2 regions of the Streptococcus wuxiensis genome follow, and region 2 is predicted to be linked to the other one. Evidence: predicted binding sites of a transcription regulator. Region 2 holds the regulator's gene; the other holds the start of a gene.
What was found. Region 2 encodes CtsR, which represses protease genes until heat stress. Its sites were predicted from a motif close to TTGGTCAAAAAAGGTCAAANA; they were not measured.

Region 1: a site for CtsR is predicted at 1,485-1,505, ahead of clpP (ATP-dependent Clp protease proteolytic subunit ClpP). Genes of this name have one in related genera too.

Annotation. Positions count from the first base shown of each region.
Region 1 covers NZ_JBFNFE010000004.1:97,626-102,379, forward strand. The annotation lists gene AB2B47_RS06020 (ABC transporter substrate-binding protein) at 1-408, opposite strand, end outside; gene AB2B47_RS06025 (YlbG family protein) at 496-765, opposite strand; gene clpP (ATP-dependent Clp protease proteolytic subunit ClpP) at 841-1,431, opposite strand; gene upp (uracil phosphoribosyltransferase) at 1,592-2,221, opposite strand; gene AB2B47_RS06040 (deoxycytidylate deaminase) at 2,311-2,778, opposite strand; gene AB2B47_RS06045 (TetR/AcrR family transcriptional regulator) at 2,797-3,354, opposite strand; gene AB2B47_RS06050 (DegV family protein) at 3,479-4,324, shown strand; gene AB2B47_RS06055 (BaiN/RdsA family NAD(P)/FAD-dependent oxidoreductase) at 4,381-4,754, shown strand, end outside.
Region 2 covers NZ_JBFNFE010000007.1:10,313-15,066, reverse strand. The annotation lists gene AB2B47_RS07785 (ATP-dependent Clp protease ATP-binding subunit) at 164-2,596, opposite strand; gene AB2B47_RS07780 (CtsR family transcriptional regulator) at 2,603-3,061, opposite strand; gene AB2B47_RS07775 (CD20-like domain-containing protein) at 3,327-3,887, shown strand; gene AB2B47_RS07770 (ABC transporter ATP-binding protein) at 3,968-4,696, opposite strand; gene AB2B47_RS07765 (ABC transporter substrate-binding protein) at 4,696-4,754, opposite strand, start outside.

The DNA.
Region 1 (4,754 bases), on a different contig from region 2:
AATCAATGGAACTCCAGCTTGTGTAGCATTTGCTACTGCTGCTGCAGTCGCACCTGAAGTCGCAGGTCCTACGATAGCTGCTACCTTAGATTGAGTCACAAGGTTTGTTGAAACAGAAGCAGCTTCAGCAGTTTCAGATTTGTTATCTTTGTCGACTACTTCGATTTGTTTTCCATCGATACCACCTGCTGCGTTGATTTCATCAACTGCAAGTTGAGCACCCTTTTGCTCAGAAGTACCATAAGATGCTACAGCACCAGTTTCTTCGAAGTTGAAACCAATTTTTACAACTTTTTCATCAATTGGATTACCTGTTGTGTTTGAAGCTCCTGACTTCACTTCCCCACAAGCTGCTAAAAGAGCTGTACTTGCAAGAGCTACAAGTGACAATGCAAATTTTTTCTTCATGTTTATCTCCTTTTAATGTTCAATTTAAATTACATGTTAAGAATATACCGAATTATCAGAAAATTGTCAACAAGTTTCTCTCACTTTTTAAATGATAACGTTTTCGCTAGTTTTATATAGGTTCCCAACGAAAGGAGTTTCCAATTCTTGGATATGACAAACTCTCACTTTCTTGATAAATTTCTCTTTTCCTAAACGATTTACCAGCTCTTCTACTTCCTCTGTTGGAACATAAAGTTGTAGGTAACGATGTTTTTTTGAGTGGTAACAAATATCACCATAATTTGCGAGTTTTTTAGCATCGCGATTATAGTATAAATAGATAATCAGACCAGACCGATTCTCTTTTTGAAACATAATTCAACTTCCTTCTTACAATCTTCCTTCTATTATATCAAAAAAAACAAGCTCAGTCGAGCTTGCTTTAGTAGTTTAATTCAAAGAATTATTAGCCATAATTTCGTCAATAAAACCGTAGTCAAGAGTTTCTTGAGCGCTCATCCAGTAATCACGTTCAGCATCTTTATGGATTTGCTCAACAGATTTGCCAGAATTATCTGCTAGGATTTGCTCCAAAGTCTTACGAGTTTTAAGTAAGTGTTCAGCAGCGATGGCCATATCAGTCTGCTGAGTACCACCACCTGTACCACCCATTGGTTGGTGAATCATGTATTCTGCATTTGGAAGCATGAAACGTTTACCCTTTGCTCCACTTGATGCAATGACAGTCCCCATTGAGGCTGCCATTCCCATAACGATAGTTTGGACATCTGCCTTGATAAAGTTCATAGTATCAACGATTGCCAAACCAGCTGATACAGAACCTCCAGGAGTGTTTACATAAAGGTAAATATCTTTTGTACTATCTTGGGCATCCAAGAAAAGCAATTGGGCGATAACTGAGTTTGCCATATTGTCTTCGACTGGTCCAGTCAACATGATAATGCGGTCCTTAAGAAGACGTGAGTAAATGTCATACGAGCGTTCTCCACGACTTGTTTGTTCAATAACTACAGGAATCATTCATTTCTCCTTTTGATTTCTAATTTCTTTGTTAATAGGATTATTATATATCCTTGGTCAAAAAAGGTCAAATTTTTGCTCTATCCTACTAACAGATACAAAAATTCAACCTCCTTTCAAAACTAAGACTAGGCTTTAGTCTCAATATCACTTTAGAATCTTATTTTGTTCCGAACAACCGGTCTCCAGCGTCTCCAAGACCTGGAACGATGTAACCATGTTCGTTCAAGCGTTCATCCAAAGCTGCTGTAAAGATTTCTACATCAGGGTGTGCTGCTTGAAGTGCCTTCACACCTTCTGGAGCTGATACAAGGCAGACAAACTTGATGTTTGAAGCTCCACGTTTTTTAAGGGAGTCAACAGCCAAAATCGCTGATCCACCTGTTGCAAGCATAGGATCAACTACAAAAATTTGACGTTGGTCAATATCTTCAGGTAATTTTACCAAGTATTCTACTGGTTGAAGGGTTTCTTCGTCACGGTACATACCAATGTGACCAACTTTTGCTGCTGGAACCAAACTCAATAGTCCATCAACCATACCAATACCTGCACGCAAGATTGGGACAATCGCCAATTTTTTACCAGCCAACTGTTTTTGAACTGTTTTTGTGATCGGTGTTTCGATTTCTACATCTTCAAGTGGAAGATCACGAAGCACTTCATATCCCATCAACATTGCAATCTCGTCTACTAGTTCACGAAAAGCTTTTGTAGAAGTGTCAGTGCGACGCAAGATTGATAATTTGTGTTGAATCAGTGGATGATTAATAACTTCAAGTTTTCCCATTTTCAGAATTCCTTCTTTCAATTTATTCTTCTTATTATATCAAAAAATGGTTTAAAAAGCTTTCTAAACCATTTATTTTTTTATAATTTCTAGATTAGGTGAGCCTCTTGGAGAGCTGCCTGCACTGTTTCAAGTGGTAGGTGAGTTAATTCTGTTCCCTTTTCTTGATAAAGGTGTTGGGCATAGTCATCCATACGGTATTGGTTGATATAAACAACACGCTCACAACCTACCTGAAGCAGTTGTTTTGTACAGTTGAGGCATGGAAAATGAGTAACGTAAGCTGTAAAGCCTTTAGGAACTCCACGTTCGGCTCCTTGCAGTATAGCATTTACCTCTGCATGAAGAGTGCGGACACAGTGGCCTTCAATCACCAGACAGTCATGATCTATACAATGCTCTGTTCCTGATACAGAACCATTATAGCCTGTTGAAATAACCTTGTTATCCTTGACTAAAACAGCTCCTACCTTGGCACGTTTACAGGTTGAGCGATTGGCAATCAATAAGGCTTGAGCAGCAAAATACTCATCCCAAGCTAGTCTTTTTTCTGTCATAGCATTTCTCCTCATGTTTTATTTTTTAAAAAATGGCAGGCGTAGATCTGCGATTTTTTCAGCAGGAACCTTCATCCCATCCTTGATCCATTTAAGCAAGACCGATACGATGGCCGAACTCCAAAAAGAATGCAGGTAAGAACTGACACCTTTTGATTTCCCATAGTATTTTTCTAGAAATTCTTGCATGGCTTGCACAAAGATTTTTTCTAAGTGATAGTCTAGGGCAAGCTGAATAACTTTGGCTTCTTTCTTGGCTTCTCTAAAGAGGTGAACCCATACGAGATAAAGGTCTGTTTTAACATCGTAATGACTCAATTGCTCCATGATGTTATGGACGCTACGTTTAAAGACACTTTCTAAAATCTCTTCTTTTGAATCATAGTTTCGATAAAAAGCTGCACGAGAAACGCCAGCACGCTTGACTAACTCAGAAATGCTAATCTTAGCCAACTCCTTTTTCTCCAAGAGTTGCAAAAGAGCTGTTTCAATCGCTTCTCTGGTTAGCAAATTAGATTCTTGATTTGATTTTCTAAGGTTTTCAAGCGATTTTTCAGATATTTTACGTTCAGACATAACAATTTCTTTCTACTTGTGACAACAGAGAGGTACTACTTTTGTTTCAAGGGCTTTCATGATATAATTGTAAAAAAAGACAGAACCTTTGTCAATGTATAAGTGATAAAGATGGAGAATTTCTATGACTTGGAAGATTGTAGCTGACTCTGGTTGTGATTATCGCCAGCTGGAAAACCTTGCTTTTGATACTGAATTTGTCAGTGTTCCCTTAAAGATTCAGGTAGCAGATCAAGTCTTTGTCGATGATGCCAATCTGGATATCGATAAGATGATGGAAACTATGTATGCGACTTCTGAAGCTTCAAAATCAGCCTGCCCTAGTCCTGATGATTACTTACGAGCATTCGAAGGTGCCAAACATATTTTTGTAGTGACTATCACTGGAACTCTCTCTGGTAGCCACAATAGTGCTCAATTAGCTAAGAATATCTATCTCGAAGAACACCCTGATACTCAAATTCATGTCATCGATAGCTTATCAGCTGGTGGGGAAGTTGACCTAATCGTTGAAAAGATCAATGACTTGATCAACCAAGGACTTTCTTTTGAAGAAGTGGTTGAAGTTATTACTACTTACCAAGCAAAAACGAAGTTGTTGTTCGTTCTTGCTAAAGTGGATAACCTGGTTAAAAACGGTCGATTAAGTAAGCTTATCGGTACAGTTGTCGGGCTCCTCAATATTCGTATGGTTGGGGAAGCAAGCGAAACCGGAACCTTAGAACTCCTCCAAAAAGCTCGTGGTGCTAAAAAGTCCCTTCAGGCTGCTTATGAAGAGTTAATCAAAGCTGGCTACGCTGGTGGGCGTATCGTCATGGCTCACCGCAGTAATGAAAAATTCTGCCAACAGCTCTCAGAGCTCTTACGAGAAAAATACCCACAAGCTGACATTAGAATCATCCCAACTTCTGGACTCTGCAGTTTCTATGCGGAAGAAGGCGGGCTCCTCATGGGATACGAAATCAACTAATGAATCTGACAAGAGATGTCTAATCATCTCTTGTTTTTTTATGGTACAATACTCTTATGAAACATTTTGATACTATTGTCATCGGAGGTGGCCCTGCTGGTATGATGGCTACGATTTCCAGTAGCTTTTACGGGCAGAAAACACTTCTCATCGAAAAAAATCGGAAACTCGGGAAAAAATTAGCTGGAACCGGCGGTGGTCGTTGCAATGTAACTAACAACGGAACTCTAGATGACCTACTAGCTGGAATACCTGGAAATGGGCGATTTCTTTACAGTGTCTTCTCCCAGTTTGATAACCATGATATCATTAACTTTTTTACGGAGAATGGAGTCAAACTCAAGGTAGAAGACCACGGCCGTGTCTTCCCAGCCAGCGATAAATCGCGAACCATTATCGAAGCCTTGGAAAAGAAAATCATTGAACTTGG
Region 2 (4,754 bases):
TAAAAACGTTGCCACATGATATTAATTTTATAACTTGATATACAAAACTTGAGCAGGAGAATTCTGTTTTGAAATCCTTAAACTAAATGCAAAATCCAAGTCCTTATTTAAGTAACAACTTTTCAAAAAAGAGGCTGAAACAATCTGTTCCAACCTCACTTTTTTAAACAATTTCAAATTTTAATTGGCCAGCTTTGACACCAATTTTAAGTGTCTTACCTTCTTTCAGTTCACCTGTAAGAAGGAGTTCTGCTAGTTTGTCTTCTACTTCTGTTTGCAGAGTTCTGCGCAGTGGGCGAGCTCCCATCTCTGGGTCATATCCCTTCTGAGCTAGAAGCTTAAGGGCAGATGCTTGGAGTTTCAAGTCAATTCCTTTTTCTGCCAGACTTGCAATCAATGGTTTGACCATAATCTTAACCACTTCCTGCATATCTTGACTTGACAAGCTGTGGAAGACCACCTTTTCGTCAATACGGTTGATAAACTCTGGACGATAAGCTTTTTTCAACTCTTCGAACATCCGTTTTTCCATATTTTCTTGGTCAAAACGAATATCCTTAGCTCCAAAACCGACTGTCTTGTCATCACGAAGAGCTGTCGCACCAAGGTTTGACGTCATGATAATAATGGTATTTGAGAAATCAACCTTGCGACCCTTACTGTCTGTTAAGACACCATCATCCAAGACCTGCAAGAGCACATTAAAGATATCTGGGTGGGCCTTTTCTACCTCGTCAAAGAGAAGTACTGAGTACGGTTTGTTACGAACCTTCTCGGTCAACTCTCCGCCCTCTTCGTAGCCTACATAACCTGGAGGAGCTCCATTGAGACGACTAGCTGCGAATTTCTCCATGTATTCACTCATGTCAAAACGAATGAGAGCTGACTCGTCATCAAAGAGAACTTCTGCCAAGGCTTTGGCTAATTCAGTTTTACCAACACCTGTTGGTCCTAGGAACATAAAGGATCCAATTGGACGTTTGTTATTGCGAATCCCCGATTGATTTCTGCGAATGGCACGACTGATGCTTGATACCGCTTGTTCCTGACCGATAACACGTTTATGCAGTTCAGCTTCTAGATTGAGATATTTCTTGGCGTCCGTTTGTGTCAATTTTTGAACTGGAATACCTGACAAGCGACTCAAGGTTGTCAAAATATCAGATTCTTTTACCAGATCTTTATAGACCGGAACTTCCTGCTCTTTTGCAATGAGCTGAGCTGCTTGTTTCCATTTGCCATCCATCAAGGCCTTGTCTGCTGCTGTTAAACCTGACTCTTCTTTTTTAGCGTGTTTCGATTTATTTTGGACAGTTGCTGCCGCTTCATCCAAAAGATCAATCGCTGAGTCTGGCAAGTGACGACTAGTCAAATAGCGATGTGCCATTTTGACAGCTGTTTCGACTGCATCATCTGTAATTTGAACATGGTGGTGTTTCTCATAAGTTGCCTTCAAGCCACGCAAGATAGCCATACTATCAGCCACACTTGGTTCCTCAATCATCACTTTTGCAAAGCGACGAGAAAGGGCTGCATCTTTTTCGATGTGTTTTTGGTATTCTTCCTGAGTGGTTGCCCCAACAGTTCTCAGAGTTCCACGCGCTAGGGCAGGTTTCAGGATATTGGCCGCATCCAAGGTCGAATCAATACCACTTCCTGATCCCATAATGGTATGAAGCTCATCGATAAAGAGGATAACCTTACCGTCTTCCTCGATATCTTTGATAATATTGTTCATACGTTCTTCAAAGTCTCCACGGAAACGAGTTCCTGCAACCACATTCATCAAATCAAGTTCTAGGACTCGCATCTTAGCCATCTCATCAGGCACATTTCCGTTGACAATTCGTTGCGCAAGGCCAAGTGCCAGAGCTGTTTTACCAACACCTGCATCTCCAACTAGAACTGGATTATTTTTTGTTTTTCGACTCAAGATTTGGATCATACGAGAGATTTCTTGGTCACGCCCGATGACTGGTTCCAACTTGCCTGAACGAGCTTGCTCTGTGAGGTCATGAGTGTAATCTTCCAAACCACCACTTGGAGTTTGAGGCATACCCATCATATTGGCCATAGAATTTTGCTTATCTGCTACTGATCTGTGGCGCTGACGCAGAGCCTTCAAATCTTCCTTTGTCCAACCAGCACGCGCTTCAAGACTACGACGAAGCCCAGCAATCTTGACTTGATCTTTCTGATCTTCATAAGAAAATCCTGCTTTTTCCAAAATGCGAGTAGCTAGGGCATTGCCATCATGCAAGATAGCGTAGAGAAGATGCTCTGTTCCCAATGCTTTGGCATGTACCACCGAAGCAACATGTTCCGCCTCCAACATCAAGACGTTCAAACGATAGGAAAATGGGAGCTCCTTGTAATCTTCCTTGTGGTTATAGTTGGCTTCTGTTAATTCTACAGCCACTTCCTCCAAACGATCAATCTCATACGGGAATTCATTTAAAGTTGCTCCAGCAACACTGTAGCTATGATTGGCCATGGCAATCAGCAAATGCCAAGACTCTAGGTAATCTGCACCAAAGCGACTCGCTACCAGAAAGGCGCTATCGATGCATTCTCTCAATGCTTTTGAATATTTCATGTCGTTTTATTTTCCTTTTCTATCTACTTCATGCAACAACTGACGAAGCATATTAGCACGAATATAATTAGCTTCCTCACCTAGAATTCGGTCTGTCCCCATAGCTAATAATAGACTCATCTCTTGGCGGGTCATGAGTTCTTGTTCGACTAAGAGTCTTAAGACATCTTCAAAGATGACTTGGTTCACCTCATCACCCACTGAATACAACAAATCGCGGAGCATATCATGATGGTTAGAGAATTCAATTCGACCAATGCGAATATAGCCTCCACCACCACGTTTACTCTCAACTAGATATCCTCTACTCTCTGTAAAACGAGTCTTAATCACATAGTTGATCTGGCTAGGTACGACTTGAAAGGTATCCGCTAGCTGGCTTCGTTGCAATTCTACGATACCAGATTGTTCTAAAATCGCCTTGATATAGGCTTCAATATGGTCCGATGTATTTTTAAATTTCATAGCTTGCTACCTCCTTCTTAAACTTTGACCATCTTTGACTATACTATCATTTAAGAATCCATAAGTCAAATTTTAAAGGCTAAGTCTTTGGAAATACTGAGTTTTAAAAATAGCTACCGTTAGCAAACTATGCTTTGTTTTCTATTCTACATTTATGTTATAATAAAGAAGTTACAGCTAGCTTTCAAATCCTTTGAAAGTATGTTAATAAGTATCAAATATGTGCAAATACTGATTCACAATAAAAGCTGAGAAAGGTTTCGCTATGAAACAAGAAAATAAAATTTTTGGTATCCTAGCTATTGTTTTAGGAGCTATTGCACTCCTTGGTTCTTGGATTCCTGGTATCAATCAAATTTCATTCTTAATCGCTATCCTTGCACTTATCCTAGGTATTGTTGGCTTATGCTTAAACCGTAAAAATAAAAAAGTATTAGCTATTATTGGTACTGTTCTTTCTGTAGCATCTATTGTTTTTGCTGTGGGTAGTCAAGTTATCTATAATCAAATCCAAAAGAATGCTGCTCAAGATACCGTGTCTACTAATCAAGCCGAAGAAGAATTTACATGGACCAAGGAACAATTCGATGCTCTCAAACAAGGAGATATTCTTCAACGCGGAGCTGGTGGTACAAATTACGATGATGTCATAAAAGAACACGGCCAACCATCTAAAGAAAGCACGACTAAGAAAAAAGACCGTGAAAACAAAGTGATTTCTTATGTATCAACAGGTAATAATATCCAGTCTGTCACTCTTACCTTCGATAAACAAGAGGATGGTTCTTTCTTACTCATCTCTAAAGTTGCAATGGGTTTAGAATAAAGGATTCGTCCACACTATCACATCATAAACTATATAAAAACAAAACTTCGGTATGAATAAATCATTCCGAAGTTTTTAAATTATAGTTCCAAGCCCAACTCCTCTAAAATTTGGCGTTTGTAGGCAATTTTTTGAACTTCCTTGTCTTCGCCTTCAGACCAGTCGAGTTTGATTTCAGAAACAATCTGCCCAGGGCGATTTTTCAAGATATAGATACGGTCACTAAGATTAAGAGCCTCCTCGATACTATGCGTAATGATGAGTGTCGTCAACTCTAGCTGTTTATGAATATCAAGATACCAGGCATGAAGTTCCATCTTAGTCATCTCATCCAAAGCGCTAAAGGCCTCGTCTAGAAGAAAGAGCTTGTGCCCGAAAAGGTAGGTACGGAGTAAAGCAACACGCTGGCGCATCCCACCACTGAGTTCATGAGGGTACTTATCCCTTACAGCCGTCAACTGAAAGGTAGCAAGAATTTCATCTGCTTTGGCAATGGCTTCTGCCTTGTCCACCTTTTGGATCAAGAGGGGCAAAATGATATTGCCAAGAACTGTCTTATGTTCTAGGAGTAAATCCTTTTGGAGCATATAACTCACGCGCCCCTTAGGATTTTCCTCCCCATCAAGAATGATACGTCCAGACTGGACTTCTAAAATCCCTGCAATCAGGTTAAAGAGAGTAGTCTTTCCTACACCACTGGGTCCTAGGATAGAGACCACTTCACCTGAAGTCACTTGTAGGTTAATATCCTCTAAAATCTTTTCATCGTTGTAGGCATAGCTTACGTGTTCTAGTCTAATTTCTGTCATTATTTTACAAATTCGTTGGTAAATCCTTTATCTGTCAAGTCTTCCTTGAGGATTCCAT